2 regions of the Nocardia sp. NPDC055002 genome follow, and region 2 is predicted to be linked to the other one. Evidence: predicted binding sites of a transcription regulator. Region 2 holds the regulator's gene; the other holds the start of a gene.

Region 1 (15,263 bases), on a different contig from region 2:
CGGTCGGTATCGCGGCAGGTAGTTCGCAGGTGCCGTACGTGCACTGGGATCTGGCTGTCGCCTACCGCGCCGTCGGCCAGTTGCTCGACGCCGCCGACCAGGCCGAAGAGGCGATCGCCGGGCTGGAGCGCGCCGGGGCCGTCGAGCAGGCCAGGACCTGCCGCTTCCTGCTGGTCGATCTGCATCGCCGGCTGGATGAGGACGAACAGGCACTCACCGTCCTCGACGAGATCATCGAATTCGACCGTGCCACCGGCAATCTCGGCGGCGAATCCCATGCCCTCGTCGAGACCGCCGATCTGCTCGACGTGCTCGATCGCGATGCCGAGGCCGCCGAACGCTACGCGCTGGCCGCCGAGGTCGCCGAGAGATTCGGTGATCCGGTGCGCGTCGCGTACTGCCGCTACAGCGCCGCGCTGTCGCTGCACTGGACCGGCGACTCCGCCGCCGCGATCACGGCCGTCACGGCCTCCGACGAAGCGATCGCGAAGCTCGCCACCGCCCACCCGGACACCGAACTGCTCACCTGGCACACAGCCCGGCACAACCACAACGCCGCCCGGATCCTGCGTCGCGCGCAACGCCCCGACGAGGCACTTCCGCGCGCAGACGCCGCCGCGGCGGGCTTCCGCGCCATCGAGGCAGGCGACCAGGCCATCCGTTCCGACTACGAGCGCGCCGTACTCCTCATCGAGCTGAACCGCCCCACCGAAGCCGAGAAGATCCTCACCGAGGCCGTCGCGGAATTGGCCGACGACCACGCCGCCAAGCCGATGCTGTCGGAACTGCTGGCCGAGACCCGAGCCCAGCTCGCCTGACGCGCCCCTGATCCGAAGGAACCACCCGCGATGCAACCGCTCGACCCGAACGATCCTCGGCGGATCGGCGACTACCGACTGCTGGGCGTGCTGGGTGCCGGGGGCATGGGCAAGGTGTATCTGGGCCGGAATCCGGGCGGGCGCACGGTCGCCGTGAAGGTGATCCGCCCGGATCTGATCGATGCGGAGTTCCGTGCGAGGTTCCGTCGTGAGGTCGCGGCGGCTCAGCGCGTCGGCGGCGCCTACACCGCGCCGGTGCTCGACGCCGATGTCGATGCGCGGGCGCCGTGGCTGGCCACTGGCTATGTCGCCGGGATCTCGTTGACCGACGCGGTAACCCAGTTCGGGCCGTTCGCCGAGCCCACGCTGCTGGCGTTGGCACACGGGCTCGCCGAAGCGCTCGTGGCGGTGCACGCGGCAGGCATCGTGCACCGCGACCTGAAGCCCTCGAACGTGATGCTCGCGATCGACGGCCCCAAGGTGATCGATTTCGGCATTGCCAGGGTGATCGCGGATTCCGCCCTCACCACCACCGGAAAGTTCCTCGGCTCACCGGGTTTCATGTGCCCCGAGCAGGTGAGCGGCGAAACCCTCAGTCCCGCCTGCGATGTCTTCGCCCTCGGCGGCGTCCTCACCTTCGCCGCCGCGGGTCACGGCCCCTTCGGCACGGCCGAGGTGATGCAGATGCTCTGGCGCATCGTGTACGAGGAACCCCGTCTCGAGGCTCTTCCTTCCGCCCTGCGACCGCTCGTCTCGTCCTGCTTGGCCAAAGACCCCGCTGCCAGACCGACCCCGGAACAGGTCCTTTCGGAACTGGCCCACATCGGCACTGCCGAACGAACCGGTTGGCTGCCGCCACAAGTCGTCGCGCACATCAGTACCAGCGCCGTCCGGCTGCTCGACCTGGATTTCGATCCTGCCGACCCACCCGGCGCATCGCAGCTCGATGCCGCCGCGATTTCCGCACCAGGCTGGTCGACCGGCACTTCGGTACCGAACCTGCCGGCCGCGAACCCGGCGCAGGTCTCTCCGACCGGCTCCTCGAGACCGCACGGACCGACCGTCACCAGCGGATCGCCGCCGACTCCCTATGGACAGCCCGGCGAATTCACCCCGCCGCCCTTTGTGGTCGCGCACAATTCCGCCGACACGTTCACCGGTCGCCCGCCGCCCGCGCCGGCACGTGCCACCGCGTCGCGACGAACCCGGACTCTGCTGATCGCCGCGTCCGCGATGGTGGCGGTGGCGGTGGCGGGTGGCGCCTATCTGATCGGGACCCAACTGAATGCCGGGTCCACCGGCGGCACCGGATCGAGCACCACCGCCGCCTCGACCTCCGTCGCTTCGAGCTCGACCGAGACCGCCCCCAGCTCGACCGAGACCGCACCCAGCTCGACTGCCACCGGATCGGGCGCGGCCTCCGTCCCGGCCGAGTTCGTCGGCACCTGGAAGGGCCGTGCCGCCGACGGCCCGGTCCAGTTCGACATCGAACTCACCATCGCCGCGGGTGCGGTCGGTCAGGAACTCGCGACCTCGGCCAACACCGGCGCCGTGTCCCGCGACCGCTGTGGCCGTGCGGAAACCCTCACCGAGGCCACCGCGCAGCGCCTCACCTTCCGGGCCAGACTCACCGCTGGTAGCGGATGCTTCGACGAGGGGGCTACCTCGACGGTCACTCTGCAACCCGACGGCACGCTGGCCTATCGAACCCCGGGTGTCCTCGGCGGCACCATCGCCGGCACCCTGCGGAAGGGCTGACGATGCGCTCCGACCGAACTGGAACAGGTTGCTACCGGATAGCCCGCGATGCCCGCGGCGCAGGTGCACCCGGTCGTTCGTCCAGTAGCAAACCTCTACGTGAAACGCGGTGTCGCGCCGCTGACGGGCTGCGCTGTCAATCCATACCCGCAGGTAACGTCGGTCTCGCAAACTCTCCCGTTGCGATCTGGGTCACTAATATGTCAAACTCTCGCCCACACTGTGAAGCCAGTCGGTCTCACAATGTCGGGAAAGGGAGTCGATTGAGCGGGCGGCAGGTGAGCAGAGTTGCCACCGCCTCGAAGGCTGCCCTGATGTCAGTCGAACGTGACCAGCGCCAGGGCCGCGCCGGTGAGCAGATCGACCAGCTCGTCGACGGGCGGACGCGACTCGCGCAGCAGCCATTCGTGCGCCACGCCGGTGACCGCGCCCGTGATCAGCGCGGTGGTCAGCTCGGCGTCGCCGCGCAGGCGCACCCCCACTCGCTCCAGCGCCCCCTCGATCAGTGCGGACCAGGCGTGCCTGCGGGTCCGGCGATGGGTCTCCATCCGATCGCTCACCCCGACCACCTCGATCAGCGCCACCTGCGCGCGATACGGGTCGGACCCGAGCGACTCCAGGTACGCGCCGAAGCCGGCCCGCAACGCGAGCTGCGGATCGGTCGAGCCGAGCGCGACCAGCGCGGTGCCGACCGCGGCCGCCGCGTCGTCCTGGATCCGGTCGTAGGCCGCTACCAGCACGTCTTCACGAGTTTCGAACTCCTCGTAGAACTGCCGCTTGGACAGCCCGGCTGCCGCGCACACCTCGGCGAGCGAGCACGTGGCGTAGCCACGTTCCGCGAAGATTTGCGTCGCTGCTTCCAGGAATCGCAGTCGTCGTTCGGCTTTTCGCGCGACGACCGTACGACCCCCATACCGCCTGTCCGCTGTAGTCACCTCTCCAAAGTATCTGAAACCCGGGATAACACTGACCTTTCCGGGTCGCTTCATCTATCCACCGAACAAAGGACGGCCGACCAGTGCTGAGCACCCGAGCATCGCGGACCGCATTGTCCGCCCTCGTACTAGCGGCGGGTGCGGCACTCGTGGCACCCACGCCCACGATGGCTGCCCCGCAGTCCGCCGCGACGCAGCCGAGCGTCCCCGCCATCGCCGAGAACGTCCCCTCCGAGACGCTCGCCGCGCTGGCTCCGACGATCGTAGGCGCGATCTCCGCCCCCGGCCCCATCGCCGACGGCGGACAGGCCGCGATCCTGGCCCAGGCGCGCGTGCTGCTGGCCACCCCCGGCATCCCGGCGCAGGTCAAGGCCACCCTCGAAAAGGTCATCACCTTCCTCGACGGCAGTGGCGGCGGCGGTCCCGAATTGCCGCCTTCGGACGGTCCGCGCATCGCGCAGTTCCTCTACCCGACCATCGGCAAGGGCTGCATCGGCCCGACGTCGGATTCCGTCGGCACCGCGCTGGCGGTCCCCGGCCCGGCGACGCTGCCGCCGCCCGGACCGGCCGCGGGCCAGACCGGCTTCGTCTTCACCGCGCTCGGCACGAAGACCGCCACGGTCGTGCAGAATCCGCCGATGACGGTGCAGTGGGTCAACCTCGACAACCGTCGCACCGGTACCCAGCCGCTCACCACCGAGGCGGGCATCAACGCCGACGGCCCGGCCACTCTCACCGCTATCGCCGACACCGGTCCCGGCCGGGTCGCGGCAGTGATCACCGGCTCGCTCACCACGGCCACCGCCGACGGTGACCGCACCTGCTCGTTCGCCCCGACCCTCGGTTTCTTCTCCGTCGGCTGAGTCCTCGCACCACGCAATTGGAGTTCGATCTATGAAGTTTGTCGTCCCCGGCCTGGTCAGCGGCCTGGCCGGCGCGGTCATCGGGGTGATTGCCGTACTCGGCATCACCGCGGGCGCGCAACAGAATTCGATCCCCGCGCCCGAGGAGTCCGGTGACCCGGGCTCGTCGCTGCTCGGCAACGTGCAGTACGGCTCGCGATGAGCAACGTACGCAGGCTCATCGCCTGCATCCTCGTCGGTCTCGGCGCGCTGCTGCTCGCGGCCGCGGTCATGATTCCTACCTACACGGTCGGCAAGGTCGCCAAGACCCCGCTCGACCTGCGCATCACCACGGTCGCCAAGAGCGTGCCCGGCGAGGAAAGCCTCGTGCTGGACGCGAAGTCGCTCACCGCGACCGAGGGCGCGGCCAAGGTGAACACCAATGTGCCGCTCGTTTCCCAGCGCTTCCTGACGGTCGAGGAGCCCTCCGACGCCGACGAGATGACCGTCCAGGCCGGCCAGACCCTGCGTCGCGACGACCAGGATCCCAAGGACGGCCTGCTCACCGCCTCGGTCGACCGCGTCACCATCGACCGCGTCACCGGCGCGCCGATCGACGCCTCGCCCAACGGTTCGATCGCCGTGGCTCAAGACCCCAAGTCGGGCGCCGCGATCCCCACCGAGTCGCAGCGGCGCGGCCTGCAGTACCGCTTCCCGATCGGCACCGAGAAGAAGTCGTACCCGTACTTCGACCTCAACGCCCGCGCCACCTACGACATCGATTTCATCGAGGAGTCGGAGATCAACGGCGTGCCGGTCTACCACTTCCGGCAGACCATCCCGGTGACGAACATGTGGGACGTCGTCAAGCACCCGTCCCACCAGCTCGCCCTGCCCGCCGCCAAGTGGGGCCTCGAGGGCACCGAGCCGGTCACCATGACGCGCTTCTACACCAACACCCGCGACGTGTGGGTGGAGCCGAGGACCGGCGCGGTTCTCAAGGGTGGCGAGAACCTCCACATGTACTACGGCCGTAGCGCCGGGCAGGTGGACGTCAACATCCTGAAGTCGCACCTCGTCTTCGACGAAGAGACCATCGAAGCCCAGATGGCCGTCACCCAGGAGAGCCTCGACAAGCTCGACCTGTACGGCAAGACCCTGCCGATCATCCTGGGCATCCTCGCCGCCATCTTCCTCATCGGCGGCGCGGTCCTCGGATTCCTGAGCTCGGGCTCCACCTCGGGCCGTCCGTTCGATCCCCCGACCGAGCGGATTCGTTCCTCGAACCTGTAAGCCACCTGTCCACAACTCGGCCTCCCCCGGTCCTCAACCCGGGGGAGGCCGAGCTGTTTTGCGGGCCGGTTTCCCCGGTGCGACCGCGCGGCAATCGGATTCAGGGTCGCGGTAACTGCCGAACCCGGGCCGCCTCGCGAGTGAGATGGTCGCGCTCGAGAACTGTGGTGGCCGCGCGGGCCGCCGCGGCGTACAGGGTCGCGGCCTCGTCGAGTTCGCCCGCCCGTTCGAGGAGGTAGGCCCGGGATGCGCTGTGGCGCGGTAGTTCCGGGTCGAGATCGGCGAGAGCGGCCAGGCCGGCTCGGGGGCCGTCGGCCTCGCCGACCGCGACCGCGCGATTCAGGCGCACCACCGGGCTGTCGGTGAGAAGCAGTAGTTCGTCGTACCACTCCACGATCTGTATCCAGTCCGTTTCGGCGGTGCTCGGCGCGTCCGCGTGCAGGGCCGCGATCGCGGCTTGGGCCTGGTATTCGCCGAGGCGGTCACGGGCCAGCGCGGCTTGCAGGATCGTCACGCCCTCGGCGATAAGGTGTGTGTCCCACCGGGATCGGTCCTGTTCGGCGAGCGGAATCAAGCGCCCGCCCTCGGTGCGCGACGCCCGGCGGGCGTGGTGCAGCAGCATCAGCGCGAGCAGCCCCGAGACCTCGGGTTCGCCGGTCGAGGTGGCGAGCTGGCGGGTGAGGCGGATGGCTTCGGCGGCCAGGTCGATGTCGCCGCTGTAGCCCTCGTTGAAGACGAGGTAGAGCACCCGCAGCACCGTTGCCGGATCGCTGGGACGGTCGAGCGGTAAGCCCGTGATCCGCTTCTTGGCCCGGCTGATCCGTTGCGCCATAGTCGATTCCGGAACCAGGTAGGCCGTCGCGATCTGCCGGGTCGTCAGGCCGCCGACCGCACGCAAGGTCAGCGCGACGGCCGAGCCCGGCGACAACGCGGGATGCGCGCACAGGAAATACAGCCACAGCGTGTCGTCCGTGGCGGGCACCGGGCCGGCTTCGGGCTCGGCGTCGACCGCGAATTCACGCCCACGCCGGGACGTTTCGGCGCGCGTCGCGTCGATGAATTTTCGCCAGGCGACGGCGACGAGCCAGCCTTTCGCATCGCGCGGTGGATCGTCGGGCCAGGTTTCCAGCGCCCGGATCAGCGCTTCCTGTACCGCGTCCTCCGCCGCGGCGAACTCGGCCCCGCGGCGGACGAGGATCCCGATCACCGCGGGGACGAGTTCGCGCACCAGCGCTTCGTTCATTCGGTCACCGTGGGCAATTCCGCGTAGAACGGCCGCAGTTCGAGCCACTCCTGCACCGGCTTCCCGCCCGCCCCCGGTGCCGCGGACAGCTCCCCTGCCAGCTCGAGCGCCCGGTCGTAGGTGTCGACGTCGATGATCATCCAGCCGGCGATCAGGTCCTTGGTCTCCGCGAACGGCCCGTCGGTGACCGGCGGGCGCCCCTCGCCGTCGGAGCGGACGAACGTGCCCTGCGTGGTCAGCGCCTGACTGTCGACGTACTCGCCGGTCGATTGCAGCCGTGTCGCGAAATCCTGCATGTACCGCACGTGCGCGGTCACCTCCTCGGGCGTCCACTGATCCATCGGCACGTCGTTGACGGACGCGGGAGCGCCACGGTAGTGCTTGAGCAGCAGGTACTTGGCCATGATGTTCTCCTCGGTTCGTGTGCTGTGTGGGTTGTACCCCTGGGACGGAGCCACCCACGCGTTCTCGACATCGGCCGCACAAGAATCTCGGCCGATTATTTTCGCCGTGAGTGAACGGCGCCACCTGCAGGAACAAACCGCCGGGGGTCCATGTTGAGTCAGCAAAGCTCAACTTTGGAAGGGTCGACATGACTTCAGCTCAGAACCTGCCGGTGCTGTTCCTGACCGATCCGATCGTGCTGCCGGGCATGGTCGTGCCCATCGAATTGGACGAATCCGCGCAGGCCGCCATCGACGCCGCCCAGGCGGCCAAAACCGGTTCGGTGCTGGTCGCGCCGCGCCTCGACGAGGGCTACGCGTCCTACGGCGTCGTCGCCACCATCGAACAGGTCGGCCGGATGCGCGGCGGCGCGCCCGCCGCCGTGTTGAAGGCCGAGCGCCGCGCCCGGATCGGGCACGGCGTCACCGGGCCGGGCGCCGCGCTGTGGGTGGAGGCCGAACTCGTCGAAGCGGTCGAGCCCGACGAGCGGACCACCGAGCTCGCCGCCGAGTACAAGAAGCTGGTCGTCGCCGTGCTGCAGCGGCGTGAGGCCTGGCAGATCATCGACATCGTCAACCAGCTCGACGACGTAGAGGCCATCGCCGACACCGCGGGCTACGCGCCGTACCTGTCCGATGACCAGAAGCGCGAACTGCTCGAGACCCCCGATGTCGCGGTGCGGCTGACCAAGCAGATCGACTGGATCAAGGACCACATCGCCGAGGTGGAGGTCACCGACAAGATCTCCGAGGACGTCCGCGACGGCATGGAGAAGAGTCAGCGCGAGTTCCTGCTGCGTCAGCAGCTCAACGCCATCCGCAAGGAACTCGGTGAGGACGAACCCGACGGCGCCGACGACTACCGCACCCGCGTGGAGAACGCGGACCTGCCCGAGAACGTGCGCGCCGAGGCGCTGCGCGAGGTCGGCCGGCTGGAGCGCGCCAGCGACCAGAGCCCGGAATCGGGCTGGATCCGTACCTGGCTCGACACCGTGCTCGATCTGCCGTGGACGGTGAAAACCGAGGACAGCACCGATGTCTCGGCCGCTCGTGCGGTGCTCGACGCCGATCACCACGGCCTCGACGAGGTGAAGGACCGGATGGTCGAGTACCTGGCGGTGCGAACGCGGCGGGCCGCGCGCGGTCTCGAGGTCGTGGGTGGACGCGGGTCCGGCGCGGTGCTCGTGCTGGTGGGTCCCCCCGGTGTCGGCAAGACCTCGCTGGGTGAATCGGTCGCAAAGGCTCTGGGCCGCAAGTTCGTTCGTGTCGCCCTCGGCGGCGTGCGCGACGAGGCCGAGATCCGTGGCCACCGTCGCACCTACGTCGGCGCGCTGCCGGGCCGGATCGTGCGTGCGGTGAAGGAGGCGGGTTCGATGAATCCCGTTGTCCTGCTGGACGAGATCGACAAGGTCGGCTCCGACTTCCGTGGTGATCCGGCGGCGGCCCTGCTCGAGGTCCTCGACCCCGCGCAGAACCACACCTTCCGCGACCACTACCTGGACCTGGACCTGGACCTGTCGAATGTCCTCTTCATCGCGACCGCCAACGTCATGGACACCATTCCCGGCCCCCTGCTGGACCGTATGGAGCTCATCACCGTCGACGGCTACACCGAGGCAGACAAGGTGGCGATCGCGCGCGACTTCCTGGTTCCCCGCCAGCTCGAGCGCAACGCGCTGACCGCGGAAGAGGTGTCGATCACCGACGCGGCCTTGCGCGAGATCGCGGCGAACTACACCCGGGAGGCGGGTGTGCGTCAAATGGAGCGCCTGGTGGCAAAAGCCCTGCGCAAGGCGGCGACTCGTCTGGTGACGGGCGACGCCGCGAGCGTCGGCGACGCTGCCGTGGACGCCCCGCTCGTCGACAAGGGCGCGCTGGGCGAGGGCGCGGTGCTCGGGTACGACCCCGGACTCGGCTACGACAACGTCATCGACATCGACATCGCCGCCGGTCCGCAGCCGGTCGGTCAGGTGACGAGCCTGGTGGTCGACCTCGACAACCTCACCGACTACCTCGGGCGTCCCCGCTTCACCCCGGACTCGATGGAGCGCACCTCCGTCCCGGGCGTGGCGACGGGCCTCGCGGTGACCGGTGCGGGCGGCGATGTCCTCTACATCGAGGCCAACGGCGCCGAGGGCGAGCGTTCTCTCACCCTCACCGGCCAGCTCGGTGACGTGATGAAGGAATCCGCTCAGATCGCGCTCACCTACGTCCGTTCGCACCTGGAGGAGATCGGTATCGAGCCGAAGGTCCTCGACCGCAACATCCACATCCACTTCCCCGCGGGTGCGGTCCCCAAGGACGGACCTTCGGCAGGCGTCACCATGGTCACCGCCCTGGTGTCGCTGGCCCTCGGTCGCCCGGTTCGCGGCGATGTCGGGATGACCGGCGAGGTCACCCTCAACGGCAGCGTCCTGCCGATCGGCGGGGTGAAGCAGAAGCTGCTCGCCGCTCAGCGAGCCGGCCTGAAGACCGTCTTCATCCCGGCCCGCAACGAACCGGACCTGGACGAAGTCCCGGCGGAAGTGCTGTCCGCTTTGAACGTCCGCCCCGTCGCCGACGTGGCAGACATCCTGGCCTACGCGATCGAGCCGATCGCCGAACCCGCCGCCGACGGCAAGACCTTCGCCGTCAGCGCCTGATCCCCGCCGTCAACGGGCCGTGCACAGCTGTGTACGGCCCGTTACCGTGTCCGGCTAGCGGCTGACGGTCGGCGGCAGCATCGGGCCTGCGACGGTGACCACGGCGAGTTGGTCGGTGTCGTAGTTGTCCTGGTCGTCGAGGTCGTCGTCGAGGTCATCGTCGAGGTCGTCGTCGTCGAAACCGTCCGCGTCTTCCTCGGTGGCGGGGGCGAGGTCCTTCTCGACGCGGCGGGTGGTGCCCTGGGCGACCGCGCAGAGGACAGGTTCCTCGCCCTCGGTCTCGGCGTACACGTCGCAGTGGGTGACGGCCTGGCGGCGGGTGGCGCCGAGGACGGTGGCGTGCACGCGCAGGCGCTCGCCCTGGGCGGGGCGCAGGTAGGTGATGGTGAAGCCGCCGGTGAGGACGTTGGGGCCCAGGACGGTGCCCGCGGCGAAGGTGAGGGCGTTGTCGGCGGCGTAGGCGAGTACCCCGCCGTGCACGAAGCCGAACTGCTGGCCGTGTTCGGGCTGGATGTCGATGATGAGAGTGGCTGCGCCATCACCGAATTCGGTGAGCTCGGTGCCGACCAGACGGGCGAACGGCTGCGCGGCTAGTACCTGGCGCGCCAGGTCGAGGTCGAGGGTGGAAGCTTCGGTCGGCATCGGGTGTTCCGTTCTTCGAGTTGCGTGGCCCTGCATGGTGACTATTCGGTGCCGTCGGCCCGCAGTGTCGCCCACGCGGCGGCGGCGAGCTCGGGGGCGACATCGGTTGGCGCGGTACGGATATTGCCACCAAGCCATTGGCGGGAGTATTCCTGTGCCGCACCGAGCCACAGCGCGTAGACGAGATCGAGTTCCAGGTCACGCACCGCGCCGTATCCCGCGTGCGTGCGCCACCACCGCCGGACGGCCGTGAGGAACTCCACATTGCGCTCGCTCTCCCGTACACCGGGCGGCCGCGAACCCATGAGAACCGTTGCGCGATATTGATATTCGTGCACCCACCGCAGGTGCGCACGCACCCCGGATTCGACGCCGGCGCGCGCGTCGGGACTGTCGGCGACGGCATTCCAGAAGTGTTGCTGGTAGTCGGTGAGCGCGGCCACCCAGACCTGTCGATAGAGGTCGGACTTGTCCGGAAAGTGGTGGTACAGCGCGCCGACGCTGGCATCGGCTGCGGCGCGGATATCGCTCAGGGTGGCATCGAGGACACCGCGTTCGGCGAACTGCCGCTCCGCGGCCAGCAGCAGCCGATCTCGCATCTCCATATACAGAATTTAGTTCGGTCCGGCTGGCGTGGCAAGAGTCGATGTGTCGGTGCGATGCGGTAAGACGGACCTGTGCCCCGGTGGCTCCTGCATGTGGATCTCGACCAGTTCCAGGCGGCGGTGGAATTCCGGCGTCGCCCTGAGCTGCGCGGCCGGCCGGTGATCGTCGGCGGCGAGGGTGATCCCGCGCAGCCACGCAAGGTCGTGACCTGCGCTTCTTATCCCGCGAGGGCCTACGGTGTGCGTGCGGGGATGGCGTTGAGAATGGCGCAGCGCAAGTGTCCGGAGGGTGTTTTCCTGCCGGTCGACATGGCCGCCTACGAGGTGGCCTCCGAAGAGATCATGGCGACGCTGGGCCGGGTGGCCGGCGCGGTCGAGGTCTGGGGGATGGACGAGGCGTTCGTCGCCACCGACGGCGATCCGTGGCAGCTGGCCGCCGAAATCCGTACCGCCATCATCGAACTCGGCCTCACGTGCGCGGTCGGCATCGGCGACAACAAGCTCACCGCGAAGCTGGCCACCGGTTTCGCCAAGTCCACCGGCAAGACCTCCGCCGAACCCGAGCACGACCCCGGCGCCGCCACCGGCATCTTCGAGCTCACCGCCGCCAACTGGACCGAACTCATGGGCCACCGCCCCACCGACGCGCTCTGGGGCGTCGGTGCCCGCATCGCCCACCGCCTGGCCGACCTCGACATCACCACGGTCGCCGATCTCATGTCCGCCGACCGCGCGCGCCTGGCCGCCGAGTTCGGCCCGAGCACCGGCCCCTACCTGTGGGTCCTCGGCCACGGCAAGGGTGACACCGAACTCTCCACCACCCCGCGAATCCCCGTGGGCCGCAGCAGATCCGAGACCTTCCCGCACGACCTCACCGACCCAGGGGAAATCCGCCGCGAGGTCGCCCGCATCGCCACCGAGGTCGCCGAGGAGATGCGCGAACACCACCGCGTCAGCACCCGGGTCTCGGTCACCGTCCGCACGAAAACCTTCTATACCCGCAGCAAACAGCAAAAACTCCCCACCCCCACCGACGACATCACCACCATCACCGACACCGCCCTGGCGATCATCGACCGCTTCGACCTGGACCGCCCGATCCGCCTCCTCGGCGTCCGCCTGGAACTCCTCCCACCGTGACGTGGGTCCTCCCCCGCGGGCTCGCGAACTCGTATGCTCGGGCAATGGAGTTCTCTGCGATGGTGGCTCGTGAGTCCGATGGTGGGATCGTTCTTGCCCGTGAAACGGTGGGAGACGACTTCCTCGGTAGCGGCGAGGTGACGATCAAGGTTCATTACTCGAGCGCGAACTACAAAGATCTGCTGGCGATCACGCCGCGCGGTGGGGTGGTGCGCAATTATCCGATCGTGCCGGGCATCGACCTCACCGGTGAGGTGATCGCCTCGGAGACCGATGACTTCGCCCCCGGCGACCAGGTCATCGCCCATGGCTACGACCTGGGTGTTTCCCGCAACGGCGGCTTCGCTGAGTACACCAGGGTGCCTGCCGAATGGGTGGTGAAGCTCGACGGCCTCGACACCCGCGACGCCGCCACCATCGGTACCGCGGGCTTCACCGCCGCCATGAGCGTGCAGGCCCTGCTCGACCACGGCCTGACCCCCGACGACGGCGCCGTCCTGGTCACCGGCGCGACCGGCGGTGTCGGCACCGTGGCCATCGACATCCTGTCCGGCCTCGGCTTCGAGGTGATCGCTTCCACCGGCAAGACCGACGCGAACGACCTGCTCGCCGAGCTCGGCGCCAACGAGGTGATCGGCCGGCTTCCCCTCGACCCCGACGCCAGGCCGCGCCCGCTCAACAAGGCCAACTGGGCGTCGGCGGTCGACAGCGTCGGCGGCGCCTCGCTGGCGCACGTCCTCAGCGCCATCGGTTACGGCGGGGCGGTGGCGGCCAGCGGCCTCACCGGCGGCGCCGAGCTTCCCACCACCGTGCTCCCGTTCATCCTGCGCGGCGTCAGCCTGCTCGGCATCGACTCGGTGCAGCTTCCGATCGAGAAGCGCCGCGCCCTGTGGACCGCACTGGGCAAGCAGCTTCGGCCCCAGCATCTGTCGACGATCGAGTCCTTCACGCCGATCACCGAGGTCGGCACGGTCCTGCAGTCGATCAAGGACGGCACCCACTCCGGGCGCACCGTGATCGGCGTGGCCAACGAGTTCTGAGCCCTCCAGAAGTTCGCCACACGACGACGTTACGGAGACTGTAATACTGTAACGAGCATGATGCTCCGCCCGAACGGCACCACGATCACCGACGAGTCCGCGATCGCGCTGGCCGCGTCCATTCGCGCCCGCGAGGTCAGCGTCCGCGCGGTGATCGATGCCCACATCGCTGTGCTGGAACGTTTCGCCCCCGCCACGAACGCGGTGGTGGTGGCTTGCTACGACACCGCGCGGGCACAGGCCGACGCCGCCGACGCCCACCTCGCGACCGGGCCGGAGCACCTGCCACCGCTGTTCGGCGTTCCGATCACCGTCAAGGAATCTCTGGCGGTCGCCGGCTTGCCCAACACGGCGGGCGTCGTGGCTCGTCGGCACCTGCGGCCCACCGCGAATGCCACCGTGGTGCAACGAGTTCTGGACGCGGGTGCGATCGTGCTCGGGCTGACCAACACCGCCGAGGGGTGCATGTGGCTTGAGTCGACGAACCGGGTCTACGGGCGAACCAGCAACGTGCACGACCGGGCACGGACGGCGGGCGGGTCCTCGGGCGGTGAGGGCGCCGCCGTCGGCAGCGGCGGCTCCCCGCTCGGCCTGGCCACCGATACCCTCGGCTCGATCCGGGTTCCCGCCTTCTGCAACGGCGTCTTCGGACACCGCCCGTCGACCGGCCTGCTCCCCACCACCGGCGCGTGGCCACCACCGTTCGGCGTGGCCGCCCTGTGCTCCAACGGGGTCATCGCCCTCCGCGCGGCCGACCTCATGCCCCTGCTGCGGATCATGGCCGGCCCCGACGGGACCGATCCCCTGGTCCGCGCGGCCACCCTCGGCGATCCGGCGACGACCTCGATGCGAGGTGTGCCCGTCGTGCTGCTCGACGGAACCTTCGCCCCCGGCTTCGGCCGTGAGGTGCTGGCCGCGCGCGACCGCGCCGCCGCCGCCCTCATCGAGGCAGGCGCCGAGGTCACCCGGGTACCGATGCGTTCGCTGCGGACGATCGGGCTCTTCGCCACGATCGTGCTGGCCGAGGAGACCGGGATCAGCTTCGCCGAGATCATGCGCGGCGAGGGCGCCGACATCCTCGCACCCGGACAACTCACCGCCCTGCGCGGCGACCACACCCTCGCCACCCGCCTCCTCGCGCTCGGCGAGCTGATCGCGGCCCGGCTACCCACCCGGGTGGCCCGGCGCATCACCGCCGCCGCACACCGCACGGCCGCCGAGATCACCGAGATCATCGGTGACGGTTTGCTCCTGCATCCGACACTGAGCACGGTCGCGCCGCGTCACGGCCGCACCACCGGCCGCCTGTGGCGCACGAACACGGTCGCACCGTTCAGCCTCGCCGGGCTGCCCGTCACCCAGGTGCCGCTCGGCCGCGGCACCCACGGTCTGCCACTCGGGGTACAGGTGGTCGCGGGACACAACCGCGATCACCTCTCGATCGCCGCGGCCCTCACTCTCGAGAAGGCGTTCGGCGGCTGGGTCCGCCCGCGGGGCTGACCACTCCCCTTCCGGGTGTGGTCACGTGCTCGGGAGCTACGCGATCGCCGCGCGGTATCGACGGCTCGGCCGGAAAGGACGCCGGGAACAGTTCGCCGGCGGGACGGCGTAGGTAGTCGCGCTCGGTGTAGGCCGCACGCATCCGGTCGAACAGTGACTGCGCCCGCCGGGTCATCGCAGGCAGGTCGATGCCGGGAATTACCCCGTCGCGCAACGTGATCCGCCCGGCGACCATGGAGAAATCCGCCGCGCGCCCGGTGCTGTTCATGCACAGGGTGCGGATCGGATCGTCGAGGACGCCGTCGCGCGGGTCGTCGAGGCGGAAGGCGACCAGGTCGGCGGTCGCCCCCACCGCGATCGTG
Region 2 (15,263 bases):
GATTTATCGAATCGATCGTCAAAGAAGCAGCACTCAACTTTGCAATTACAATCGCCGCATCCTGTCTTACCGCCGGTATCGGCGGCTTGATCGCTGGCGCTAAGGCGGTCGAGTCGGCGCGGAAATGGGCGGGCATAATACAAGATGCCGTAACGGCATGGCGAGCACGAAAATTAGTTCAGCTCAAAGGATTAGCGGACGACGTTGTAGCTGCGGCGCAGAAGGCATGGAAGGCCGCCGAGAGTCTATTCAATCGGCTCGCAAATCCGTTTGGGAACACCCAGCGCAGCAAACGGCTGTTTTCTCGAATAGGGGCCCGAACTAATCAGGAAGTCCTGGATAGCGGCGATCACCTGCCGATGACTCCGGAGTACATACAGCAGATCGCCAGGCAGGCAGGGGTCGATCTGGATGGTGTCGAAATAATTGTAGCAAAGGCGCCGGACGACGTCCGGTACTATGACTCGATGGGCGCGAGCGCGAGTACTCATGAAAACTCGGTCAATCTTGCCCCAAGCGCCTTTGCGGACGAAGAGTCGCTAGTTCGAAATTTGATACACGAGAGAGCGCACGTCGAACAATTTCGCGACGGGCGAACCGGAAGCAGCGCTACCAAGCAATTGGAGGACGAAGCATACGCTGCCGATGAAGCTGGGTGGGAAAAATACAAGAATCAGCGAGGTATAGGGTGACAGAATTTCGCGTTGTTGGAGTATTTCCAGTCAGCTTCTGGCCGGATCCATTTCTAATCGGGATTCCCACTGGGGAAATACGAGTTGGAGACCAAGCGTTGCTGCATCGAAAAGGTGAAGCGCCCTATGTGGGCACCGTTCGACGAATCGAGTTTCATAGACCGTCGCCTGAACAGCTGTCCATCTCTATTTCCGGCCCGCTGGCCCGAGAAGTAAAGGAAGGCGATGACATCTCGATCTCATCAGATTGCCAATCCGACTAGGCTTATCGGCTGCCGTCGAAGCATCTATCGATAACAGCGATAGTCGCCGTCGCTGCTGTGGTGCTTGCGGAGTACCTCACCGGACTCGCCGACCAGACCGACCCGGCGAAACAAGCGAGCGCGCGAGCGTTCCTCGCCGAGTTCCGCGCCATCGTGCCCAGCAATCGTGACGACGACGCGATCGCTGAACACCACGCGGTACTACTTCTCCTACGTCCGGGCCGTAGGCACACCACATGGTGCGCACAACCTGATCATCGCGGCCACTGCGCGGGCTACCGGTCGGACGGAAATCACTACCCACCGGCGCGCCAGGTTCAGCGAGCTTCCGGAAGTCGAAGCCCGCTGGTGGCTGACTCTCAGAACAAGGGGTCGTGGCGGATCGACTGGGCCTGGGTGCCTGCCGCCATGAGGCGGAACTTGGTGGTCTGGACCATCGAGGGGGAGCCGACGATCTGGACGTCGCGGTCTGCCCACGGTCCGTAGCTGGCGACGACCTTGCCGATTTGACCGGTCATGCGGGGTTCCAGGCCGGGTAGATCCGGCTGGGGTTCGCCGGAGTCGTAGTACCACCAGGGGTTTTCGTCACTCTCGGTGACGGGGGTGACGGTGAGCCATTTGTTGGCGATGGCGAGTTGGCTCAGGACTTGGAGGTCGTAGAGATCGCAGGGGTGGTGGCCGCCGACGAACAGGTGGACCTTCGGGTTGACCCGGCGCTGGGCCATCGCCATGATCTGCGCGCGCAGGGGGGCGATGCCGGTGCCACAACCGACCATCAGCATCTTGCGTTTGGTGTTGCGCGGCACGCCCAGGCCGCCGAGAGGCGAGCCGAGCGCCCACTGATCACCGACGGCGGTGTGCGCGACCATGGCGGGGCTGACCCAGCCGCCGAGCACGCCGCGAACGTGGAACTCGATCTCGCCGTTGGGATTGGCCGGGTTCGCGGGTGAGAGATAGCGCCACATCCGCGGCCGCGAGGGAATCTGCACGCTGAGATACTGACCGGCGGCGTACTGCATCGGCACGTCGAGCTGGACCCGGACGATCGAGAGATTGCGCAGCACCTCGCGATGTTCGACGACGGTGCCCGTCCAGGTAGCCGGGGTGGTCTCCTTGTCGGCGGCGCTGATCATCGCGCCGCTGATGGTGGCCAGACCTTCGTCCCATGCGCTGGCGACCTCGTCGGTCCACATCTCCGCACCGGCGAACAACCGCATGGCGGATTTCAGCGAGTTGGCCACGGCCACATAGTGCGCCGGTTGCACGCCGTATTTGCGATGGTCGCGCCCGAGCTGGGCCAGGAACGGCAGCAGCTTGTCGGGCTCCTCCAGCCGGTCGAGGGCGTAGGAGATCGCCGTGACGAGTCGGTCGCGCTGGGAATCCATGGCAGCCGGGAAGTAGTCGCGGACACCGGGGTAGTCCGTGAAGAGGATCGAGTAGAACGACCTCGACAGCTTCTCGGGCCCACCTTCTTCCGCAGCAACCGCCTTGAACGTAGTACGGATCAAAGCGACAGTCCGCGAATCCATATGTGTCACAACCTCGTTTCGCCATCGAACGCTAGCCGCGCCGGCGAGTGACGGGCTGGGAGGACACTCGTCAGCAGCCGATGCGAGAAGTCTAGGCGAGGTTTGCCAGCTTAGGAATCGTACTCTTAAACATCACGCATGTAATTCGCGAAATACCAGGCGGTTCCCAGTAGTTTCTCATGAAAACATACCTGAAGCCCGTTAATTGAGGGTGAACAGCCGCTCACGATTCTCGAAACCACCGGGCGTATCAGGCAATTGGTGACCAATGGCCCTGGTAGAGCGACCCTTCCGCAACGTCGCCCGCAGGTGGCGATCCGACGCGCCGAGCCATGACACGCGGGGTCGGCGCACCGGAGTGGCTGGTCGCGGGCAGCGAATTGCCTTCCGATTGATCCGAATTCAGCATCCGGGCAGCAAACTTTTGGACGTCCACGGTGATAAATCCCCACCTCAGCGCGCCGCGACGCTACTTCCGATCAGCAAGATCACGAATAAGTGAGTTGCTGGAGAGTCACCAGCCGGTCGCCGGGGGTTGACCGGAGACGAACGAGCCCCCGGCTCGCATCCACCACAGCGGATGGGCGAACCGGAGGCTCGTCGAATCGAAGACGACTCAGCGCCGATGCCGTGGCTGCCACACCACGAGCGCGGTACTGCGTGCGGGCGGCGACAGATCGGGCCGGTAGCCCGCCCGCAACCGCTCCATCTCCGCGCTCATCTCCTCGACGCGCTGCTGCAACGCCTCCACCTGATTGGTGAGCTCGATGATGCGCTTGATGCCGGCGAGATTGACGCCCTCGTCCTGCGACAGGCGCTGCACCTCACGCAGCACCTCGACGTCGCGGGCCGAATAACGGCGTCCGCCACCCGAGGTCCGTTGCGGGGTGACCAAACCCAGCCGGTCGTAGGTACGCAGCGTCTGCGCGTGCATCCCCGCCAGCTGAGCCGCCACCGAGATCATGAAGAACTCGGCACGCGCGGTCGCACCCGAAACAGACTTCGGATCATCGGACATCATCAAGCACCCGCCCATCCTGCACGCGGTTCGAAGCCACTGGCCTTCTCCGCCTCCTGATAGCGCTTGAGCGCATCGGTGGCGTCAGAGTCGAGCGATTGCGGCACCGCGACCTTCACCGTGACCAGCAGGTCACCGGCGCCGCCCGCCGCGCCGCGCTTGGGCACGCCACGACCACGGACTCGCAGGATACGCCCGTCGGCGGTACCCGCGGGCACCTTCACACCGACCCGGCCGTCCAGCGTCGGCACGGAAACTGTTGTCCCCAGAACCAATTCGCTGTAGCTCACCGGGAGCACCAGGGTGAGGTCGTCGCCTTGACGGCCGAAGACCTTGTCCTGGCTGACGTGCACGGTGACATACAGGTCGCCCGAAGGCGCACCGCGCAGACCCGCCTCGCCCTGACCGGCCAGCCGGATCTTCTGACCGTCACTGACGCCCGGTGGGATCCGGACGGTGATGGTGCGGGTGCGGTTCTGGATACCGGTGCCCGAGCAGTCGGTGCACGGGTCGTCGATGATCGACCCGGTGCCGCGGCAGTCGTCGCAGGGCTCGCTGAAACCGAACGCGCCCTGATTGCGGCTGACCACGCCCGCACCGTTGCAGTGCGGGCACACGCGCGGGCTGGTGCCCGGCTTGGCACCGCTGCCGTGACAGGTGGTGCACGGCGAGGGACTCGTCATCCGCAGCGGAACGGTGACGCCCTGGGCGGCCTCACGGAAACCCAGGGTCGTCTCGGTCTCCACGTCGGAGCCGCGGCGCGGACGAGCCGCCGCCCGGCCACCGCCGCCACCCCGGTTGAACAGCCCGCCCAGCAGATCGCCGAGCCCGCCGTCGCCCGCGGCGCCGGTACCACCGGCCTGACCGAAGATGTCACCGATGTTGAAGTCCTGCGAGAAGCCGCCGCCGGCACCGGGATTGAACCCGCCGCCGCCGTAGGCTCGTCCGCCACCGCCGCCGCCCGCGAACATGCGGCGCGTCTCGTCGTACTCCTTGCGCTTGGCAGGATCCGACAACACCGCATTGGCTTCGCTCACGGACTTGAACCGCTCCTCGGCCTTGGTGTCACCCGGGTTGGAGTCCGGGTGCAGGTCGCGGGCGAGCTTGCGGTATGCCTTCTTGATCTCGTCCTGCGAGGCGCCGGAGGAGACACCCAGCTCCTTGTAGAAGTCCTTTTCGATCCACTCCCGTTGGCTCACCGGGCATCTCCTCCTTTCGCGTTCTTATTGACTGTCGCCGGCATCCGGATCCGATGCCCCCGCGGCCTCGGCATCGGTTACCCCGACCAGCGCGTGCCGAAGCACCCGGTCGCCGAACCGATAGCCCTTGCGCATGACGATGCCGATCACCGGGTCGGCGCCCGAACCCTCGTGCTGCACGGCCTCGTGCAGCGTGGGGTCGAACGGGTCACCGGTGGCACCGAATTCGACCAGACCCTGCTTGGTGAGCGCGGTCTCGAGCTTGTCGGCGACGGACTTCAGCGGGCCGGAATCGAGGTCGCCGTGCGCCCTCGCCCGATCCAGATCGTCCAGCACCGCGAGCAATTCGGTGACCACCGACGCCTTGGCGGCGTCGATGTTGGCCTGACGGTCACGCTCGACGCGGCGGCGGTAGTTCGCGTATTCCGCGGTCAACCGCTGCAGGTCGGCCGTGCGCTCGGCCAGCTCGTCGTGCTCCGGCTCGACAACTTCGGCGTCGAGGGCGGAGTCCGCCGTGGCGGCCTCCGCGTTCTCGTCCGCAGTGTCGTCCAGGATTTCCTCGACCAACTCCTGCTCCGAGGAGTTCGCCTCGGTCACTTCTTGTCCGTGTCGACCGGCTCGTCCACGACCTCCGCGTCGACGACCTGATCGTCATCGGCCTGGCTGGGGCCCGCGCCGTTGCCGGACTGCGCGTCGGCGGCGGCACTGGCCTCGTAGATCGCCTGGCCCAGGGCCTGCGACTCGGTGGCCAGCTTCTCCACGGCCGACTTCACCGCGGAGATATCGGTGCCCTCGAGCGCCTGCTTGGCCTCGGCGACCGCGTTCTCCACCTTCGCCAGCTGATCGGCGGAGACCTGTGCGCCACCTTCGCTCAGCTTCTGCTCGTTGATGAACTTCTCGGTCTGGTGCACCAGCGACTCGGCCTGGTTGCGGGTCTCGGCCTCTTCACGGCGCGCCTTGTCGTCGGCGGCGTGCGCCTCGGCGTCGGCGACCATGCGGTCGATCTCTTCCTTGGACAGACCGGAGCCGTCCTGGATCTTGATCTTGTTTTCCTTGCCGGTGCCCTTGTCCTTCGCGGTGACGTGCACGATGCCGTTGGCATCGATGTCGAAGGTGACCTCGATCTGCGGCACGCCGCGCGGGGCCGGGGGCAGGCCGGTGAGCTCGAAGGAGCCCAGCAGCTTGTTGTGCGAGGCGATCTCGCGCTCACCCTGGAACACCTGGATCTGCACCGAAGGCTGGTTGTCGTCAGCGGTGGTGAAGGTTTCCGAGCGCTTGGTGGGGATGGTGGTGTTGCGCTCGATGAGCTTGGTCATCACGCCACCCTTGGTCTCGATGCCAAGGCTCAGCGGGGTGACGTCGAGGAGCAGAACGTCCTTGACCTCGCCCTTGAGGACACCGGCCTGCAGCGCGGCGCCGACGGCGACGACCTCGTCCGGGTTCACGCCCTTGTTGGGCTCACGGCCGCCGGTCAGTTCCTTGACCAGCTCGGAGACGGCGGGCATCCGGGTGGAGCCACCGACGAGCACGACGTGGTCGATGTCGGCCACGTTCAGGCCCGAGTCCTTGATCACGGACTGGAACGGCGCGCGGGTGCGATCCAGCAGATCAGAGGTGATCTTCTGGAACTCCGAGCGGGTGAGCTGCTCGTCGAGGAACAGCGGGTTCTTGTCCGCGTCGACGGTGATGTAGGGCAGGTTGATCGAGGTGCTCTGGCCCGAGGACAGTTCGATCTTGGCCTTCTCGGCAGCCTCGCGCAGACGCTGCATGGCCATCTTGTCCTTGGTCAGGTCGATGCCCGAGGACGCCTTGAACTTGTCGACCAGCCAGGTCACGACGCGCTCGTCCCAGTCGTCGCCACCGAGGTGGTTGTCACCGGAGGTCGCGCGGACCTCGACGACGCCCTCGCCGATTTCCAGCAGCGAGACGTCGAAGGTGCCGCCACCGAGGTCGAAGACCAGGATGGTCTGCTCTTTGTCGCCCTTGTCCAGGCCGTACGCGAGCGCGGCCGCGGTGGGCTCGTTGACGATGCGCAGCACGTTGAGACCGGCGATCTGGCCGGCTTCCTTGGTGGCCTGACGCTGGGCGTCTTCGAAGTAGGCCGGGACGGTGATCACGGCGTCGGTGATCTCCTCGCCCAGGTAGGCCTCGGCGTCGCGCTTCAGCTTCATCAGCGTGCGCGCGGAGATCTCCTGCGGCGTGTACTTCTTGTCGTCGATCTCGACGTTCCAGTCGGTGCCGATGTGGCGTTTGACCGAGCGGATGGTGCGGTCGACGTTGGTGACCGCCTGGTTCTTCGCGGGCTGACCGACGAGAACCTCGCCGTTCTTCGCGAAGGCGACGATCGAGGGGGTGGTGCGCGAGCCTTCCGAGTTCGCGACGACGACCGGCTCGCCGCCTTCGAGCACGGCGACGACGGAGTTCGTGGTCCCGAGGTCGATTCCGACCGCACGAGCCATAGTGGTTTCCTCCTGTTTGACGTTCGGTTATTGCAACGCTGAGCGCAGTGGGCTCAATCCTGCCTTCGAGATCCACCGTGAGTCAACCCGAAGTTGAGTCAGGTCCGCTCATGTTGTTGATCAGCACAACCAGTAGCTGCGGCGATTCATTCCCGCCACCCGAAAAAATTTCCCGACCCCCGAGCCATTCTTGCCACGGGTGCGCTCAACTGCAGCCCCTGATGCGCGATCGTGACGGTCCGGAGACCATCGGCGGGCTATCGGGTGAGGCCGGGATGGATGCCGGGGCGAAGGCCGTTGCCCTCGGCGGTGCGGCGCAGGAGATCAAGGAAGACCGCGCGGTCTTCGGGAGGCAGGGGAGACAGGAGTTCAGCGTCCAGCTCGGCTACCCGCTGCTCGGCTTCGGCTAGGAGAGCATGGGCGGCGGGCAGGAGGTGGAGGGCGTGCGCGCGCCGATCGCTGGGGTGGCGGCGGCGTTCCACGAGGTTGCGTTTCTCCAGGTCGTCCACCAGGCCGACCATGACATTGCGGTGGATCTCCAACGCCTCGCCGAGCTCCTGCTGAGTGCGGCCGTCGTGGGCGCTCAGGAGTTTCAGCATGCCGAAGTGGCGGGGCTTGATGCCCAGCGGCGCCAGTAGATCGCTGAAGCGATAGGCCGTATGGAAGCCCAGTTGGCCGAGGAGGAATCCGGCGTGGGTCGACAGCTGCGTCGGGTCGGTCACACCCCTACGATACGCCGATTAACGCACCATTCATGATTGCCCTATTGATTGATAATCACTCGAGGTGCATAGTTTGAGAGGTCCCCTACTCGAAGAGAGACTCTCGTGACTACCTCCCCCACTCCCCCCGCCCCGGATCCGCGGCGCTGGATCGCGTTCGCGGTGGTGCTGGCCGCCGGCTTCATGGATCTACTCGACGTGACCATCGTCAATGTGGCCGTACCGAGCATCCGGAACGACCTGCACGCCGAGTACTCGCAGCTCGAATGGATCATCGCCGCTTACGTTCTCGCCTTCGCCGCGGTGCTGATCACCGGCGGACGGCTCGGCGACATCTACGGTCGCAAACGCGTGTTCCTCACCGGCATGGCCGGTTTCACGATCGCCTCGGCGGCGTGCGGGCTGGCCACCGATCCCACCGTGCTCATCGGCTCCCGCTTCGCGCAGGGTGCGATGGGAGCGCTGATGGTGCCCCAGATCCTGGCCATCATTCAGACGACCTTCCCGAAAGAGGAGCGGGCCAAAGCGATTGCCGTCTACAGCGGTGTCGGCGGGTCGGCCTCAGCGGTCGGTCTCGCGCTAGGCGGAGTGCTGGTGCAGGCCGACCTGTTCGGGTTGGCCTGGCGGCCGATCTTCCTGGTGAACATTCCGGTCGGCATCGCGGGGTTCATCGCGGCGTGGTTCGTGATGAGCGATTCGAAGTCGGCCAGACCGCCCCGGCTGGACCCGGTCGGGATGGCACTGGCGGTATCCGCTGTACTGCTGCTGGTCTACCCGTTGACCGAGGGACGTCGACTCGACTGGCCCGCATGGACTTTCGTGATGATGGGTGTGGCTCTCGCGGTGTTCGCCGGGTTCCTGTTCTACGAGCGCGGCCTAGCACGGAAGGGACGTTCGCCGCTGGTCGATCTCGGGCTGTTCCGGTCGCGGCCGTTCGCGATCGGGCTGGGGACCTGGTTGCTCTTCTGGATCGCCATGGGTGGGTTCTTCCTGGTGTGGACGTTGTTCATGCAGGGCGGACTCGGGTGGTCGCCGTTGCGGGCCGGGCTCACCTCGGCACTGTTCGCGGTGGGTGCCGGTGTGGGAGCCGGTCTTTCGGTCGGCGTGCTGGCCGCAAGGTACGGGCGGCGGGTGTTGATGGTCGGGGCGCTGGTGAATGCGACGGGGTTCGCGCTCTACGGCGCGATGGGTGTGCGATACGGGAGCGAGTTCACTTCCTGGCAGATGGCGCTGCCGCTGGTGATCACCGGTGCGGGGTTCGGGATGGTGGTGGCGCCGACGCTGGACCTGCTGCTCGGGCAGGTGCCGGTACGGGAGGCGGGGTCGGCTTCCGGGCTGCTGAACACGGGGCAGCAGTTGGGGACCGCGCTGGGCGTCGCGTTGGTCGGCGTGCTGTTCTTCACCGCGCTCGACCGGGATTCCGATCTCGGAGTGGCCGCCGTGACGCCCGAGATCCGGGCCGAGCTGGCGCTCGAGGGAATGCCGATACAGGTCCAGGATCAGATCCTGGCCGGGTTCGCGGCATGCGTGCACGATCGGTCGGCGGAGGATGATCCGGCCGTGACACCCGCTAGTTGTCAGTCGAATTCTGGTGGCGACTCGGCGGTTTCGCGCGTACTCGCCGAGGCAGGGACCGAGGCCAACGCGGTGAACTTCGCTGAGACGTTCCGGTACACGCTGTTCTACGGCGCCGGGATGCTACTGGTGGTGTGTCTCGGATTCTTCGCACTGCCGAAGGAGGCCAAGCTGGAACAGCGCGTACTCGATGATGATCCGGAAATCGTCACAGTATGAAACACGAAGGGTGGAAGCACATGTACACCGTTGATCTGCTGACCGTCGGGCGCGGGCGCGAAGTTGTCGATACCGCGCTCGGCTATGTGGGCGGGCTCGGATACCGCGTCCTCGGGTCGACCACCGACGAGGAGGCGCTCGCGATCCTCGAGCGTGAACGAGTTCGCCTGCTGGTGATCGGAGGTGGAGTCGAAGCCGAGTCCCGGAAGGAGTTGACGGCCGCGGCCCAAGAGCACGGCGCCACCGTGATCCAGGCGGAGCGGGCCGGGCGCGGGATCGAGCAGTACCTCGCGGAGGAGGTTGTGCCGGCCCTGGGTGAGTGATCGGCCTCCCGCCTGATCGTTGCCCTGATTATTCGGGGCAACGATAGGGGTGCGAACAATCCTGTCGGACACTAGTTTCGGAAGTATGCGTGCATCGATGGGCAAGGTTCAGTGGAAACGGGCGTTCGGCGGAGTGGCCGTGATCGCCGCCCTGGCCGGAGGCGGGATGGTCGCGTCCGCCGGGAGCGCCGTGGCCGACAGCGGCGTTGCCGTTGCCGATGACGGATGCACGTTCTCGTCGGTCGGGGGGTCGTGCAGCGATCCGGGGCCGGTGGGGCACGCATTGATCGCGGTTCGGGAGTTCGCGAAGAGCCTGGGGTACGGGACCGGAAGTTCCTCGGGGACCGCTTACTTCATCTGACCGGCTAGGCGGTCCGCGGCGGAGGGAGTTCAGCCAGTATTCCCTCAGCGCTGCGGGCCGCGGCTCGGCAGGCGGTGGCGGTCGATCGGTCGGCGAGAGGATGGGCCGCGCGGGCCCGCCAGGTACGGACGGCGGCGAAAGCCGTGGCACGCAGGGAATCCGGGTCGGATTCCGCGGGCAGTCCGAGGCGTAGATGCGCCGCCACGCCCGCGCCGCCGAGCATGCGGTACAGGTCGGCGAGTACCGGTGGCGGCAACGGCAATTCGTCGGTACGCAGGCGCCCGAGCAGTCGGAGTTCGGTGAAACCGTGCACATCGGCGAGCCGAGCACGCACGCGGGGCCGCAGGCGATCGGCTTCGGTACCGGGGTAGGCGGCCAGGATCCGGTCCAGCGTGCTCAGCGCCGAATGGGCCTTCAATTCCTCAGCGCGCTGGCCGAATTGGACCTCCAACACCGAACGCAGTTCTTCGATGCCGCTGCGAGCCGCCAATTCCGCTGCCAGCGCGGAAGAATCGCGGGCACCGAGCCGAATCAGCATGGTGGCCATGCGAATACCGAACAGGCCGAAACGATCAACGAGCTGCGCGCGCAGTTCCGGGGCGACCGGCAGCGTGATGTCGGCGCGAGCGAATCGGTCCGCCGAGAGCAACGCGATCCCGAGGTCCTCCGCGGGCACTGTGGACAGCGCCTCGAACGCCGCGAACTCCGGCTGTCGCAGGGTCGCCGCGGCGAAAGCGAGCAGCCCCGCCACCGGAATCACCGACTGGCACAGGCCGGTTCGCTCCAGCTCGTCCGCGAACCGGGCGGCGACATCGCGGGCCGAATGCAGCGCGTCGATGCGACCGGAGCCGATCTCGTCGGCGCGCGACACCACCCCGATCACACCGAGCGGCCCCGCACCACCGGCGCCCGCACCGATCTGCTCGAGAAAGCGCACGTCGGCGGCATCGAGACGGCGCAACAGGTAGACGACGGCGTCGGCGCCGGACACCGACAGCGGCGCGGCTCGCGCATCGTCCTCGACATCGGCGGGAGTGAGCAGCCGTGCGGTGCGCAGCGACACCTCACGCGACAGCGACGACGTGCCAGGGGTGTCGATGATCGTGGTCTGCGACAACGCGGCCGACGGCCACCCGACCTCGAGATGGTCCACCGCACGGGGACCGCGCGCATCCCAGCTCAGACCGTTCAGGTCGAAGGTCAGTCCGTGCGCGCCACTGCCGCGTCGCACGATCACATTCGCGCGCGATCCGTCCACCGCGTGCGCGGTGACCGTGGGGGTTGCGGCGTCGCGGTACCAGGTGACGACGCGGGTGCACTCGGTGGCGTCGGTCGGGGCGACGGCCTGGCCGACCAGCGCGTTCAGCAACGTCGACTTGCCCGCCTTGATCGAACCGGCCAGCGCCACCCGCAGCGGCTCACGCAAGCGGTATTCGCATTCGGCCAGCAGCGTGCGCGCGTACTCGTCGCGCCCGAACGCCCGCGCCGCCGCGCCGATCAGCTCGTGCGCTTCGGCCAGGATCCTCGGTGTGGTCCGGTCGCCGGGCGCGGCGGTGTCGAAACGGTGGGTCACCCAGATACCGTACCGTCGGCCCGTCTCAGTTCGATCTGCATCGATTCCGCGTAGCGGCGCAGCTCGGCCACCGCGTGCAGCTGGCGTTCCAGCACGACGGTGCGCTCGGCGCGGTGTGTGGCAGCCATCGCCGCCGCCTCCTGTGCGGCCCGCAGGGAAGCGTCGATCGACCGCAGGCTGCGCTCGGCCACCCCGGCGAAGTGGTCGCGCAGCGCACGGTGGATGCGGTGCAGCCGGTCCTTGGTGTCCTTGGCCGCCTGGAACGCCACGTCGTCGAGGAATCGGCGCACCTCACCGTTGGCCTCGACGCGGCGTCGCGCCAGCCGGGCGGACTTGTCGTCGCGATAGGCCTTGCCGCCCACGATCAGGCCCGCGCCGAGCGAGATCGGGTTCAGCATCGCCAGGCCGGCGAAGGTCGTGGCGAGCCCGATCATCAGCACGCCGCCGTAGGAGCCGCGCATACCGACCAGAACCTTGCTCGTGAAGCCGATATCCGGCTCGAGATCGGCCAGGGAACCCGAACTGGCCAGGCCGCTCTCATCGTCCATCCCGGAGTGCACCTCCGGCAGATCGACCGCGCCGACCTCGGCGAAATGGCCCGCGATCCGTTCGGCGAGCAGCTCGGCTCGGCGGTGGGTCAGCAGGAGATTGTCGCCGAGGGCGGTGTCGACGGAGCCGGTCAGCCATTCCGTGATCGCGCCCCAATGCCTGCCCGGGTCGTTCTCGTCGATCCACTCCTGGCCCGTACGGGCGATACCGCGCAGCCGGTCGCGCAGGTCGTGATCCACATCGCCGACGAGGTCGGTGATGCCGTCGGTGAGGGTCTGCTGCCAGCTCGCGGTGCGCCGCTGCAACTCCTCGGCGGCCGCACGCGCCGACTGCAATTCGTTGACCGCCGCCGCGCCACCGGCCGGATCGCGCAGCGCGACCAGCTCGCTGCCCAGCGCCAGCGCCAGATGCTCCGCCGCCGAATGTAATTCACGAGCCACCGCCTGCCGCGTGACCGCCTGATCACGGGCGACGACCCGATCGCGTAGGAAACCGAACAGCACGCCGAAACCGGACTCCAGGCCCAGCTGCGCGTCCTGCAAGCGCAGGGCGTGCGCACGCAGCAGCGCCGATACCGGGATCAGGGCGACATCGGCTTCCGCGCGCGTCAGATGGGCCCGGTCGGCCTCCAGCACCTGCCGCCAGTGTGGGTAGAGGTCGGTCTTGGTGAGCAGAACGGCGACCGCGGGACACATTTCGCGGATCTGCCGGACGAACGTGAGTTCGGGTTCGGTGAGCTCGGTGGAGGCATCGGAGAGCACGAGTACGGCGTCGGCGGCCGCCGCCAGGCTGAGCACGCCCGCGGCGCAAGCACTTCCGTGGCCGCCGACACCGGGGGTATCGATCAGGACGATGCCGTCGGCCAGCAGCTGACTGGGCAGCTCGGCTTCGATCCGCACGACCTGTCTGCCCTGTGCCAGTGGGGTGCGGGTATCGACGGCGCCGATCTCGTCGAACGGGATCTCGACCCGCGATTCGTCGGTACCCGGCGCGGTGAGCACCAGATACGCCCGCTGCTGCGCGCCGTAGGACAGCTGCAGGGGCAACACGGTGGTCGCGTCGTCGCCGACCCGGCACACATCCAGCCCGAGCAGTGCGTTCACGAACCTGCTCTTGCCCTGACCGAGCTGACCGGTGACGACGATCCGGTGCCGCGGGTCGCGCACCCGCACGGCCACCTTCTCCAGACGTCCGACCAGGTCGTCACGGCCCGCGGCGTGGGCCGCCGCGACGGTGTCGGCCAACACCGTCGTCAGCGGCACCACGTTCTGTGCGAGAACTGTCATCCCTTCGCCCGTTTCGCTCAGTGGAACAGTCCGTCGGTGTGCACGTCGGCACCGGTGTCGGCGACGGTGCTCGATTCACCGAACAGCGACGCCTCGCCACCACCGAGGCCGGAACCGTGCAGGCCCGAACCGAACGCACTCGATACGTCGACGCCGGACCAGGTGTCGGCCGCGGTGGTGACCGCGCCCTGCGTCGTCGCACCGGCGGTGCCGGAAGTGTCGATCTGGGTGGTCGAGGTCGACGTGGTCTGACCGGAGAGGCCGCCGGCCGCGGCGGTGCCGCCCTGCGCCGCGCCGTCGACGGCGGAGGTGAAGCCGCCGGTCACCTGGGTGCCGCCGGTGATCGCGCCCGACAGTCCCGCATCGCCGAGGCCGCCGAGGCCGGTCTCGAGGCCGGTTCCCGTTTCGGCGCCGCCGGTCGCGGATCCTGTCAGGCCGGTCTCCACGGCACCGGTCAACCCGGTCTGGGCGCCGCCGACTGCGGAACCCGCGAGCCCAGCGCCCGCGCCGGCGACACCGGTCAGGCCCGCTTGGGCGCCACCGGCCAGATCGACACCGGACCCGACGGCGCCGTTCACTCCTGCCTGCGCACCCGAGGCGAGAGAACCGGTCACGTCGGCGCCGGCAGTCGTCGCGGTCTCGAGACCGGTGCTCAGCCCGATACCCGACGTGGTGGACAGCGCTGATTCCACTCCGGTCGTGATCTGTCCGGTGCCGCCGCCGGTGAGTAGTTCGTCGACACCGAACCCGGTCCCCGCCCCACCCGTGAAGCCACCGGTCAGATCCGTACCCGCCGACACTGCGCCACCCAACCCGGTTTCGAGACCGGTGCCCAGGTCCGCGCCCGCGCCGACCACACCGTCGAGACCAGTGATCGCCGACGTGGTGGCGACCGCGCCCAGCCCGCCGGCGGCCTGCGCCCCCACGTTGGCTGCGGCGCCGAGCCCACCGGCAGCCTGCGCGCCCGCGTTGGCGACAGCGCCGACGCCGGCCCCGAGACCTCCCGCGGCCGTGGTCGCACCGCTCAGACCGGCATCGAGGCCACCGCCGAGACCAGCGGCGACATCGACCGCGCCATCCAAGTCGGCGGCGATATCGCCACCCACGGCCAACGCCCCGTCGAGACCGGCGCCCGCACCGACCGCACTCGACAACGCGCCACCGAGACCGGCACCGGCCGCGCCGGTCAGCTCGCCACCGAGACCGACTCCGGTACCCACCGCACCGTCGAGACCAGCGGCAAGATCCGCGCCCGCGCCTGCCGCACCCGTGAGCACACCGCCCAGACCCACACCCGCACCGGCCGCGCCGCCCAGCGCAGCATCCAGCCCGGTCTCGAGTTCGGCCCCCGCCCCGACCACGCCCGTGAGCGCCTCACCGAGACCAGCGCCCGCGCCGACCGTCCCGGCCAGGCTGCCGCCGAGACCAGCGGCCAGGTCCGTTCCCGCGCCGACCGCACCCGACAGGGCACCGTCGAGACCGGTGCCGATTCCAC

Evidence for each region. The regulator HspR, encoded in region 2, represses chaperone genes until heat shock. The targets are predictions, from matches to a motif close to ANNTGAGTNNNNNNNACTCANNT.
Region 1: a site for HspR is predicted at 7,445-7,467, ahead of lon (endopeptidase La). Genes of this name have one in related genera too.

Annotation. Positions count from the first base shown of each region.
Region 1 is NZ_JBSGWE010000004.1:690,002-705,264, forward strand. Features, by position in the region: gene ACWF99_RS19955 (hypothetical protein) at 1-818, shown strand, start outside; gene ACWF99_RS19960 (protein kinase domain-containing protein) at 849-2,576, shown strand; gene ACWF99_RS19965 (TetR/AcrR family transcriptional regulator) at 2,894-3,511, opposite strand; gene ACWF99_RS19970 (Rv1157c family protein) at 3,595-4,374, shown strand; gene ACWF99_RS19975 (DUF2613 domain-containing protein) at 4,406-4,576, shown strand; gene ACWF99_RS19980 (DUF3068 domain-containing protein) at 4,573-5,646, shown strand; gene ACWF99_RS19985 (RNA polymerase sigma factor) at 5,747-6,889, opposite strand; gene ACWF99_RS19990 (YciI family protein) at 6,886-7,293, opposite strand; gene lon (endopeptidase La) at 7,482-9,974, shown strand; partial or broken gene ACWF99_RS20000 (PaaI family thioesterase) at 10,209-10,616, opposite strand; gene ACWF99_RS20005 (TetR/AcrR family transcriptional regulator) at 10,658-11,221, opposite strand; gene ACWF99_RS20010 (DNA polymerase IV) at 11,294-12,361, shown strand; gene ACWF99_RS20015 (acrylyl-CoA reductase family protein) at 12,406-13,401, shown strand; gene ACWF99_RS20020 (amidase) at 13,459-14,901, shown strand; gene ACWF99_RS20025 (chlorohydrolase family protein) at 14,855-15,263, opposite strand, start outside.
Region 2 is NZ_JBSGWE010000005.1:9,854-25,116, reverse strand. Features, by position in the region: gene ACWF99_RS21205 (WXG100-like domain-containing protein) at 1-692, shown strand, start outside; gene ACWF99_RS21200 (hypothetical protein) at 980-1,150, opposite strand; gene ACWF99_RS21195 (FAD-binding oxidoreductase) at 1,315-2,484, opposite strand; gene ACWF99_RS21190 (heat shock protein transcriptional repressor HspR) at 3,101-3,502, opposite strand; gene dnaJ (molecular chaperone DnaJ) at 3,505-4,701, opposite strand; gene grpE (nucleotide exchange factor GrpE) at 4,726-5,298, opposite strand; gene dnaK (molecular chaperone DnaK) at 5,295-7,160, opposite strand; gene ACWF99_RS21170 (MarR family winged helix-turn-helix transcriptional regulator) at 7,418-7,882, opposite strand; gene ACWF99_RS21165 (MFS transporter) at 7,988-9,676, shown strand; gene ACWF99_RS21160 (hypothetical protein) at 9,673-9,999, shown strand; gene ACWF99_RS21155 (hypothetical protein) at 10,085-10,360, shown strand; gene ACWF99_RS21150 (dynamin family protein) at 10,365-11,933, opposite strand; gene ACWF99_RS21145 (dynamin family protein) at 11,930-13,768, opposite strand; gene ACWF99_RS21140 (IniB N-terminal domain-containing protein) at 13,786-15,263, opposite strand, start outside.